Regions from separate parts of the Kineococcus sp. AC630 genome, predicted to be linked through region 1. Evidence: riboswitches for the same ligand, from Rfam matches in the RefSeq annotation. Region 1 holds a riboswitch; the other holds the start of a gene.
What was found. A riboswitch is a leader RNA that binds a small molecule or an ion and turns the genes downstream of it on or off. The one in region 1 is predicted to bind cyclic di-AMP.
Positions count from the first base shown of each region.

Region 2: it holds a riboswitch for cyclic di-AMP, as region 1 does, so the genes downstream of both, AC0I8G_RS22560 (C40 family peptidase) here and AC0I8G_RS03785 (transglycosylase family protein) in region 1, are expected to answer to the same signal.

Region 1 is NZ_CEEDMJ010000003.1:29,896-35,576, forward strand. It holds gene AC0I8G_RS03765 (carbon starvation CstA family protein) at 1-67, opposite strand, end outside; gene AC0I8G_RS03770 (carbon-nitrogen hydrolase family protein) at 166-960, opposite strand; gene AC0I8G_RS03775 (SDR family oxidoreductase) at 1,058-3,352, shown strand; gene AC0I8G_RS03780 (lysophospholipid acyltransferase family protein) at 3,457-4,215, shown strand; cyclic di-AMP (ydaO/yuaA leader) riboswitch at 4,396-4,566, shown strand; gene AC0I8G_RS03785 (transglycosylase family protein) at 4,565-5,230, shown strand; gene AC0I8G_RS03790 (TrmH family RNA methyltransferase) at 5,294-5,681, opposite strand, start outside.
Region 2 is NZ_CEEDMJ010000028.1:11,751-17,431, reverse strand. It holds gene AC0I8G_RS22570 (hypothetical protein) at 1-73, opposite strand, end outside; gene AC0I8G_RS22565 (HNH endonuclease) at 183-677, opposite strand; gene AC0I8G_RS22560 (C40 family peptidase) at 1,090-1,953, opposite strand; cyclic di-AMP (ydaO/yuaA leader) riboswitch at 1,956-2,137, opposite strand; gene AC0I8G_RS22555 (metal-dependent transcriptional regulator) at 2,442-3,125, opposite strand; gene AC0I8G_RS22550 (cryptochrome/photolyase family protein) at 3,277-4,659, shown strand; gene AC0I8G_RS22545 (MFS transporter) at 4,710-5,681, opposite strand, start outside.

The DNA of each region.
Region 1 (5,681 bases):
CGCTCCACACCGCGATCGAGCGTGGTGTCGGACGGCGTCGGACGAGTTCCACCGAATCGGTCTGCAACCGGCTCACGGCCGCCTCCTCGCGGGTCGCTGCGGGTGCGACGGTGCACCCGCGAACCACGGTAGCGCGGTCGCGCACAGCCGCAGCACAGCCGCGGGTCAGTCCTGGACGAGGGCTCCGTAGAGCGGTCCGCGCCGGTCGGTGAGGTAGGGGTTCTCCCGCCGCTGACGGGCGACCCGGTCGGCGTCGACCCGGGCGACCAGCAGCGCCTCACCGTGCTCGACGGAGGCGAGCACGACACCGTCGGGACCGACGACGCTGCTGCGCCCGACGTAGTCGAAGGCGCCCTCGTGACCGTCGTGGTCGACGTAGGCGACGTAGACCTGGTTCTCCCAGGCCCGGACGCGGACGAGCTGCTCCGCGACCCACTCGAAGGGGTGCATCTGGGCGGTCGGGACCACGACGAGGTGAGCGCCCGCGAGCGCCGCGGCCCGCACGGCCTCGGGGAACTCGACGTCGTAGCAGATGAGCATCGCGATCGTCAGGCCGCGGAACCGCACCGTGGAGACGAGCTGGTCGCCGGCGCTGAAGGCCGCGCGGTCGACGTCGCCGAAGAGGTGGACCTTGCGGTGGCGGCCGAGCACCTCACCGTCGGGGCCGACGAAGACGGCGACGTTGTAGCAGTGCCCACCCTCGACCTCGGGCATCCCGACGACCAGGGCGAGGCCGTGGCGGCGGGCGGTGTCGCGGACCCGGTCCAGCAGGCCGGGGGCCAGGGCCCGCACCCGTTCGGGGGTGTCGGGCCCGAGGTCGTAGCCGGTGAGGAACATCTCGGGCGTGACGAGCAGCTCGGCCCCGCGGGCCACGGCGTCGCCCGCGGCGACCTCGAGGGCGGCGAGGTTGGCCTCGGGATCGCCGGTCGTCCCGGCGGTCTGCAGGCAGGCGATCTCCACGGGCGCGACCCTACGGCTCGGTGGTGCGCGCGTCGGCGGAAGCGCGGGGGGAGCGCGAGGGAACGGGGCAGTGGTGGGGACGTGACAGGATTCGCCGGTGCGATTGGCTGAGCAGCTCGACGGCAAGCGTTTCCTCCTGACCGGGGTGACGGGCTTCATCGGTGAGGCGCTGCTGCAGCGTCTGCTCGTCGACCTGCCCGGGACGACGGCGGTCGCCCTGGTGCGCCCGAAGCCGGGTCAGTCCGGCGAGGACCGGCTGCGCGGGGTGCTGCGCAAGGAGATCTTCCGCGCCGCGGGTGAGGTCGACGACCTGCTGAAGACGCGGGTGCAGGCGCTCGAGGGTGACCTCGCCGACGTGCCGGAGCTGCCGTCCGACATCGACGTCGTCGTGCACTGCGCGGGTGACGTCTCGTTCGACCCGCTGATCCAGGACGCCTTCACGACGAACGTGGTGGGTACCCGTGCACTGGTCGAGCGGACGCTGGAGGCCAACGAACGGGGTCACGGCGCCGTCCACTACGTGCACGTCTCGACGGCCTTCGTCGGCGGCCGACGTCGGGGCGCCGTCCCGGAACGCGCGGTGGAGCACCGGGTCGACTGGCGCACCGAGACCGAGGCGGGGCTGCGCCTGGCGGCCCGCATCGAGGAGGACTCCCGCCTCGAGGTGCAGCTGCGGACGTTCCTGCGTGCCGCCGAACGCGACCACGGTCGCGCGGGTCCGCTCAGCGTGGCCGCCGGGGCCGAGGAACGCCGGGTGCGCTGGGTCGCGGACCAGCAGCGCGCCGCGGGCAAGGAACGGGCCCGCACGCTGGGCTGGACGGACTGCTACACCTTCACCAAGTCGATGGGTGAGCGACTCGTCGAGGAGATCGCCGCCCCCGTCATCCCGACGACGATCCTGCGTCCGAGCGTCGTGGAGTCCGCCGTCCAGCACCCGCACCCGGGCTGGATCGAGGGCTTCAAGATGGCCGAGCCGCTGATCCTGGCCTACGGCCGCGGTGAGCTGACCGAGTTCCCGGCGGCACCGGACGCGGTCCTCGACGTGGTGCCCATCGACCACGTCGTGAACGCCATCCTGGTCGCGTCGGCGACCCCGCCGCCGTTGTCCCAGCCGGCGTACTACCACGTCTCCTCGGGCAACCGGAACCCGTTGACGTTCCGCCAGATCTACGAGTTCATCCGCGAGTACTTCACGGAGCACCCCTTCGACTCCTCCCCCGCGGTCATGCCCACGTGGGACTTCCCGGGAGGTCGGGCCGTGGAGCGCAAGGTCCGGGCCGGGGAGCTGCTCACCGGCGCGGGGAACCGGCTGCTGGCGTTCGCGCCGCGCTCGGAACGGGTCCGCGAGGCCTCCCGCAAGCTCGACACCCTCAGCCGGCAGCTCGACAGCGGTCGTCGCTACATGGACCTGTACAAGGCCTACACCGAGGCCGAGCTCCGGTTCGTCGACGACAAGACGCTGTCGCTGCACGAGTCGCTGGACCCCGCGGACGCGGAGCTCTTCGGCTTCGACACCTCGACGGTGGACTGGCGCCACTACTGGCTCGACAGCCACTGCCCCAGCGTCACGACGCAGATGCGCAAGTACGAGGAGATCCGCCGTCGGCGCAAGCTGACCGAGTCCACCGGCCCGCGGGCGCTGAAGCCCGTCGCCGAGGGGTCGGCTCCCGTCCTCGCGGTCTTCGACCTCGCCGGGACGCTGATCCCGGGGACCGTCGTCGACTCGTACCTGACGCTGCGCCTCTCGGCGCTGGACGCCCCGGCGCGGGTCGCGGAGTTCGGCCGGATCATGCGCCACCTGCCGGGGTGGATCGCCGCCGAACGGCGTGACCGCGGCAGCTTCCTGCGTTCCCTCTTCCGCGGGTACGCGGGCGTCGACCTGGACCTGCTGGAGGCCTACGTCGACGACGTGCACGCGCCGCGCTTCCTGGAGCAGGTCTCCTCGGACGCGTTGCGGCGCATCCAGGGTCACCGCGACGCCGGGCACCGGACGATCCTCATGACGGGGGACGTGCGCCAGGTGACGCGGCCGTTGTCGGCCCTCTTCGACGAGGTCGTCTGCACCGATCTGGACGAGGAGCTCGACCTCGGCGGGCGCCGTCGGGCCAGCGGCTTCCTGAAGTCCCCACCCCTGGTCGGGGAGGCACGGGCCGCCTGGCTGCGCCGCTACGCCGAGGTCGAGGGGGCGGACCTGTCCGCCAGCTACGCCTACGCCGACTCCCACGTCGACGTGCCGCTGCTGAAGTCGGTGGGCAACCCGACGGCCGTCTCGCCCGACGTCCCGCTGTTCCGGGTGGCCCGCGCCTCGCGCTGGCCGGTGGCGGACTGGGCGGCGAGCTCGCCCGCGCGGCGGCTGCGGGTGCCGCAGCAGGTGCTCGCGGGCACCGACTGAGCCGTGCCGGAAGGCTCCCCGGGGGGTCGACGTGGCAGGATGCGAACCGTGCACTCCACACCGTCGAGCAGTCGATGCGGACCGCCGGTGTCGAGGACCGAAGGATGGCGAGGCTGATGGGGATCCCCCGACCGACGCGGATCGTGCGTGCGCTGCCGTTGCTGCGCAAGCACTCCGGGTCTGCTCCCGAGGACAAGGCCGGGCGGGCGGTCCACCGCAACGACTGGGTGCGCTCGGCCCCGGCCACGGCGGTGCGCTCCGGGCTGCAGCGGGTCCTGATGACCCCCGTCCTCCGCTCGCAGGTGACGGTCCACGTGCACAACGCCGAGGTGCTGGACCGCCTCGGCGGCGCGGCCGTGCTGGTCGCCAACCACTCCTCGCACCTGGACGCCCCGGTGCTGCTGGAGGCCCTCGGACCGCGCCGTCGCCGTCGGATCGCGATCGCCGCAGCGGCGGACTACTTCTTCGACGTGTGGTGGCGCGCGGCCCCGTCGGGCCTGGTCATCGGCACCTTCCCGCTGGAACGCCGCGGGACGGCGGGGGCGAGCGCGTCCTCGCAGCTGCTCGCCGACGGCTGGAGCCTGGTGATGTTCCCCGAGGGCGGGCGCAGCTACACCGGTGAGATGCGCCCGTTCAAGAAGGGTGCGGCGTACCTGGCCCTGGAGGCCGGGGTGCCGGTCGTCCCGATCGCCCTGCGCGGGACCTACGACGCGATGCCGCCGAAGCGGAACTGGCCCGTGAAGGGGCGTCCGCCGATCCACGTGACCTTCGGTGAACCGCTGCACGGACGCGAGGGTGAACGGGCCGGGGACTTCACCCCCCGGATCGAGGAAGCCGTCGCGAAACTGCTCGCGAACAGCTGATCCGAGCGCTCCGGGGCGTGATCTGCGCCACACGCGGGCGTCGCCCACCAGCCTGATCAGGGGTTTCGTGCACGTTCACGTGACGGTGCGGACACGGCACGGTGTACGCCGGGCCTCGCGCTTGTTACGGTCGGCCCGTCCCTGAGCCCGTTCGGGGACACGTCGCGGAGACGCCGAGTCCTGCCCACCGCGCCGGATGCAGAACCCGTGGGCAGGAGCGGGGGACCCAAGGTTCCTCGGACCACCGCAGTCCGCTGCGGAGTCCTCGGGGTGAAGCCGCGTCCGCGCGGCCGGGTCACACCTTCGACCCGAACCCGACAGCTGACCTCGCAGGCGTTGGAGGCCAACCATGTCTGCGATCCGTCGCGCCCCGTACCGTCTCGTCCGCCGTGGCCTGCTGGCCACCTTCGCCGCCGGCGCTGCCGGTGCCGCTCTGCTGGGCCCCGTCTCCAGCGCCTCGGCCGCTCCCGTGCAGGAGTGGGACGCGCTCGCCCACTGCGAGTCCAGCGGCAACTGGCACATCAACACCGGCAACGGCTACTACGGCGGGCTGCAGTTCAACCCGCGCACCTGGCTCAGCTTCGGCGGTGGGCAGTACGCGGGCCGCGCCGACCAGGCCTCCCGCGAGCAGCAGATCGTCGTCGCCGAGCGCGTGCTCGCGGCCCAGGGCTGGAACGCCTGGCCGTCCTGCTCGCGCCGTCTCGGCCTGCACGGCTCGGCGGACCCCGTCGGCCAGGAGGCCGCGCTGCTCCACCCGGCTCCCGCTCCCGCCCCGGCGCCTGCTCCCGCTCCGGCCCCCGCGCCTGCTCCGGCCCCCGCGCCGGTCGCCGTCGTCGAAGCCGCTCCGGCGCCCGCCGCCCGCACCTACACCGTCGCCCCCGGCGACACCCTCTACCGGATCGCCGTGAACAACGGTGTCGCCGGCGGGTACGTCGCGGTGTGGAACGCCAACCGCGGCCTCATCGGTGACAACCCGGCGCACATCGCCGTCGGCCAGGTCCTCGTCCTCCCCTGACCCCTCCCGTCCGCGATCGTGCAGGGGTCCCCGGCACGATCGCGGACGGTGGTCCGACCAGCGTCAGGGACGCTGGTCGAAGACGTGCCGGCGCACCCAGGCGTGCATCGCGACGGCCGCCGCCGCCCCCACGTTGATCGAGCGGGTCGAGCCGAACTGCGCGATGGCCAGCACGTCGACGCAGTGCGCGACCGCCTCGTCGGTCAGTCCGGGACCCTCCTGCCCGAAGAGCATCACGCACTCGCGCGGGAGGTCGTAGGTCTCCAGCGGTACCGATCCCTCGACGTTGTCGATGCCGACGATCGGGAGCCCCCGTTCGGCGGCCCAGGCGACCAGGGCCTCCACGTCGGCGTGGTGGTGCACCGACAGGTACCGGTCGGTGACCATCGCGCCGCGCCGGTTCCACCGCCGGTGGCCCACGACATGCGCACCGGCCGCGTTCACGGCGTTC
Region 2 (5,681 bases), on a different contig from region 1:
CCAGCCGGCCCTGCTTCAGCAGACCCCGCAGCACCGCGTCGATCGACTCGCCCTGCCTCTTGTTCTCGTCCATGCCCCCAGCGTCGCACCCACCCGCGCCGTCCTCGTCATCCGCAGGGCGGAACCCCGGACGCCGTCCGTCGTCCTGCCGGCGGGGCCGAGGTCAGGCGGCGGTGGCGAGGTCAGGCGGCGGTGGCGAGGAACTCGTCCCAGCGGGGGTCGGGGGTCTCGGCCCCCCGCACGGCCCAGGACGCGCCCCGCGGGGCGGCGGGCCGGAACGGCATGCTCCACCCCATCTCCTCGGGTGTGCGGTCACCCTTGGCGTTGTTGCAGCGCACGCAGCAGGCGACGAGGTTCTCCCAGCTGTCCGGGCCGCGGCGGCTGCGCGGCAGGACGTGGTCGACGGTGCTCGCGTGGCCGCGGCAGTAGGCGCAGCGCTGGTGGTCGCGTCGCAGGACGCCACGCCGGCTGACCGGGACGACCTGGCCGCGCGGGACGCGGACGTAACGCGTGAGCAGGATGACGGAGGGCCGTTCGAGGCTCATCGTCGCGCCGACGACGGGGTCGGCGTCGGCGAGGACCACCGACGCCTTCCCGGCGAGCACGAGGACGAGTGCCCTGCGGAAGGACACCACCGCCAGCGGTTCGAAGCCGGCGTTCAGCACGAGCGTGCGCACATCCACCTCCTGGGACGACGAGAGGCGCCGTCCCCGGTGGGGAGGGCGCCTCTGAGAGCGACGACGTGCACATGGTGGTGGTGCACGTGGTGGTGGTGCTCCGCGTGCTGCTGGAGGGCGTGGGGCACCACGGTGGCTGTGCCGCCGTGACGCCTGGTCATCGGACCTCCGTGGGTGCCGTCGTCGTTGACGGCACCCTACGTCGCGAGGGGTGGTGGAGTCAGCAACTTTCCCGTGAATCCCACCGGGCGCGCCGGAACCGGGGAGGTGACCCGGATCGGCCGGGTCGCGAACGCGAGAACGGCGCCCGCCGCACCACCGTCGGAGGCGGGAGCCTCTCACGGTGGACGCGACGAGCGCCGTTCCTGCGTGCCCGAGCGCCGATCACTCGCCGATCGGTGACGTACCTCGATCAGACGGTGGCGGCGAGGCGACCGAAGGTGACGGCGTCGCTCCAGATCGCGCGGAGCTGGACGGGCTTGCCGGTCCGCGGCGCGTCCCACATCATCCCGCCGCCCGCGTAGATGCCCACGTGGAAGGCACGGCCGGAACCGTTGCTGAAGAAGACGAGGTCGCCGGGGACGGCGTCGCCGCGGGAGATCGTGGCCGCGGCCGACTTCTGGGCGGCGGCGGTCCGGGGGATCTCGACGCCGACCTGGCGGTAGACGTAGCTGGTGTAGCCCGAGCAGTCGAAGCCGGCGGGGGTGGTACCGCCGTAGACGTAGGGGACACCGGCGTAGTCGTCGGCCACGTCGAGGATGCGCGCACCCAGCGAGGCCTGGACCGGGGCGGGCGCGGGAGCCGGGGCCGGCGCCGCGACCGGAGCCGCCACGACGGGCGCGGGCTCCGGCACGATCGCGTTCTCCGCGACGCTGGAGGCCACGACCGGGACGGCGTCCGCGGTGCGGGTGGCCCGGGTGAGGACCGGGGCGGCGACGATGACGGGCGCAGCGGCCGGGGCGGCAGCGAACGTCGCGGTGCTCGACAGGGTGCTCACCGTGGCGGGGGCCGACACGACGCCGACGGCGGTGGCGCCGAAGGCGGCGGGGACGGCGGTCGCCACCGAGGCGACGCTCGAGCCGACGGCGGCCGGGGCTGCACTGGTCACGGCGCTCGCGGGGAGAGCGACGGAGACGAGCAGACCACCGGCGGCGGCGGCGACCGCACCTGTGCGGACGGCACCGCCGGCGGTGCGGGCGACGCTGTCGGACAGGTCGGTCAGGGGGGTACGGGCACGAACGGCGGCGCGGTGGCGCGCCTGGACGCGAGTCGTCAAGGTGGTGGCCTCTCCGACGCCTGCGAGGTGAGCTGTCGGGTTCGGGAGGGAGTATCCCCCGGCCGGTTCGCACCGGCTTCACCCCAAGGACTCGGCGCGACCAGGTGGTCGTGCTCCGCCCGGGAAACGTGGTTCCCCCACCCCTGCCATGAAATGTCTCGGGGGACCTCGGCGTGGTGGCAGGGCTCGGCGTCCACGTGAGGGCATCCGCGTGCGCTGTCGAGGATGCGGGTGGACCATAACCCGATCCACGGTCGAATGTCACGACCCGGTGACGAACTGGTGCCGGGGACGTGACGACGCGTCGGGCTTGATCTACGGAGAGTGACGACTGGGAACGAGAAGCGGACGACGCCGGGGGCCGAACGGGTGACGTCGGCCTTCACCCTCCGTCACAGATCACCCGCGGGAGGGCGGGCAGGCGGCTGTCCGGGCTGTTCCCGGGCCCGGAACCCCGCGTCGTCGGGGGGTCCCGGGTCGGGGCGGGGTCAGCTGAGCGCGACGAAGATGTGCGACGCCTCGGCCGACGTGAGGTCCACCACACCCTCGCCCACCGCGACCTCGACGCCGGAGGCCGACGACTTCGCGACGACCTCGACCCCGGGGACCAGGCCGGCGGCGTGGAAGCGGGCCAGCAGCGGGACGTCGGTCTGCAGCGGTTCGCCGAGGCGCCGGACGACGACGGAGCGTCCTTCGAGCTCGGGGCTGCTCAGCGACTGCACGCCGGAGCGGAAGTCCTCGGTAGAGCACTCCTCCCCCAGCTCGTCCAGGCCGGGGATCGGGTTGCCGTAGGGCGAGGAGTGCGGGTGGTCCAGGATCGCCACGAGGCGCTTCTCGACCTCCTCGGAGACGACGTGCTCCCAGCGGCAGGCCTCCTCGTGGACGAGGCTCCACTCCAGTCCGATGACGTCGGTCAGCAGGCGCTCGGTGAGGCGGTGCTTGCGCATGACCCGCATCGCCTTCTGCTTGCCGGCGTCGGTCAGCTCCAGCCGTCGGTCGGTGCCCACGTGCAGCAACCCGTCGCGTTCCATCCGCGCCACGGTCTGGGAGACCGTCGGGCCGGAGTGGTGCAACCGCTCGGCGATGCGAGCGCGCATCGGCACGATGCCTTCCTCTTCCAGTTCGAAGACCGTCTTGAGGTACATCTCGGTGGTGTCGATGAGATCGCTCACGGTGCCCATCATCGTTCATCGCGACCGGTGGTCGCACCCTTGACCCCGGGGCGTTCGGGGCGTGTTCGCGCAGAGCGTCCGACGGGTCGGGGCGCCACCTCCACCGGGCCTCCACCGGGCGGGGCGGCGGACGCGCGGATAGCGTCCCGGCGTGGCCGCCCGCGAACAGGACCGTGACCCGAGGACCAGCGTGCTCTGGTTCCGTCGGGACCTCCGCCTCAGCGACCACCCGGCGTTGCTCGCCGCGGCGGCGGAAGGGTCGGTGCTCCCGCTCTTCGTCATCGACCCCGCGCTCTGGAAGCCCTCCGGGGACGTCCGCCGCGCCTACCTGCTCCGCTCGCTGCGGGCGCTCGACGTGTCCCTGGACGGCAACCTCGTGGTCGAAGCGGGCGACCCGGCGCAGGTCGTGAACGACGTCGCCGCACGGGTCGGGGCCCGCCGGGTGCACGTCAGCGCCGACGCCGGCCCCTACGGCCGTCGGCGCGACGACGCGGTCGCGACGGCCCTGGCGGGTCACGACCGTGAACTGGTCCGCACCGGGACGCCCTACGCCATCGGGCCCGGGACCATCCTCAACGGCTCCGGCAAGCCGTTCCAGGTCTTCACCCCGTTCTCACGCGCCTGGAACGAGCACGGCTGGCCCGCGCCCGCCGCCGATCCCGGTGACGTCGACTGGGTGCACGACGGTGCGGGGGTCGACGGCTCCCACTGGCCGGCCGAACCGGACCTGGGCGACCTGGAGCTCCCCGAGGCCGGCGAGGACGCCGCCTTCGCGCGCTGGCACGACTTCCTCGACGGCGCCCTGGCCGACTACGACGGCGAACGGAACCGCCCCGACCACGACGGCACCTCCCAGCTCTCGCACGCCCTGAAGTGGGGTGAGCTGCACCCCCGGACCCTGCTGGCCGCGTTGCGCGCGAAGCGGTCGGTGGGGGCGGAGACCTACCGGACGGAACTGTGCTGGCGGGAGTTCTACGCCGACGTGCTCTGGAACCGCCCGGAGTCCGCCCGGGAGTACTACCGACCGCAACTGGCGGCCATGAACTACGAACCCGTGGGTGAGTCGTTCACGGCCTGGGCCGAAGGGCGCACGGGGTTCCCCGTCGTCGACGCCGGGATGCGCCAGCTGCGCTCCGTCGGGTGGGTCCACAACCGGGTCCGGATGATCGTCGCGAGCTTCCTCGTCAAGGACCTGCACGTCGACTGGCGCTCCGGGGCGCGGGAGTTCATGCACTGGTTGCGCGACGGGGACCTCGCCAGCAACAACCACGGCTGGCAGTGGGTCGCGGGGTCGGGGACCGACGCCTCGCCGTTCTTCCGGATCTTCAACCCGATCACCCAGGGCCAGAAGTTCGACCCCGACGGCAGCTACGTCCGCCGCTGGGTGCCGGAGCTGCGCCACCTCGCGGGGAAGTCCGCGCACACCCCCTGGGACGCGCCCGGCGGCTACGAGCACGGGTACCCCGAGCGCATCGTCGACCACGCCCACGAACGCCAGGTCGCCCTCGAGGACTACGCCCGCGTCAAGGGCTGAACGACCGGGACTCAGGGTCGGGGCTCAGGGTCGGGGCTCAGGGTCGGGGCTCAGGGTCGGGGGTTCCGGGCGTCGTAGTGCAGGAAGCGCCGTTGCCAGCGGGCGAGGGAGAGCACCGCGACGACGCAGGCCGTCCCCCCGGCGAGCGCCGCGAAACCCTCACCGACGCCGGAGGCGGTCGACCCGAGGACGAGGTCCCCCAGGCGCGGTCCGCCCGCGACGACGACGATGAACACCCCCTGCAACCGCCCGCGGAGCGCGTCGGGGGTGGCGACCTGCAGGATCGTGCCGCGGAAGATCGAGCTGACGGCGTCGGCGGCACCGGAGACGGCGAGCAGCAGGACGCAGAGGACGAGCTTCGCGGAGACCCCCTGCGGGACCAGGACGAGCACCGCTCCGAACGCGGCGACCGAGACGCCGTAGACGGCGACGCAGCCGATGACGACCGCACCCTGGCGGCGCACCGACCCCAGCGGCCCGGAGAACAACCCGGCCAGCACCGAACCCAGCGCGAACCCCGCACCGAGGATCCCGACCGTCCGCGCCCCGCCGCCGAGCTCCGCCGCCCCCAGCGCGGGGTAGAGGACGCGGGGCATGGCGAAGACCATGGCGCAGAGGTCGGCGAGGAAGGTCATGCGGATGTTCGGGCGGGTCCCCAGGAACCGGATCCCCTCCAGCACCGACCGGAGTCCCGGGCGTTGCGACCCCCCGAGGACCTCGGGAGGCATGGCGGGCAACCCGTGGACCCCGGCCAGCGCGGCGACGAACGTGACCGCGTCCACGGTGTAGGCGGCCTGGAAACCCCACGCCCCCACGAGGAGTCCCGCCAGCAGCGGCCCGATCGTCAGGGCGATGGCGTTCGTCATCCCGGACAGCGCGTTGGCCGCGGGCAGCACCGCCCGCGGGACGATGCCGGGGACGATCGCCGACCGGGCCGGGTTGTTGATCGCGAACGCCGCGCTCTGCAGCGCCACGAGGCCGTAGAGCAGACCGACGGAATCCAGGTGCGCCCAGGCCTGGGC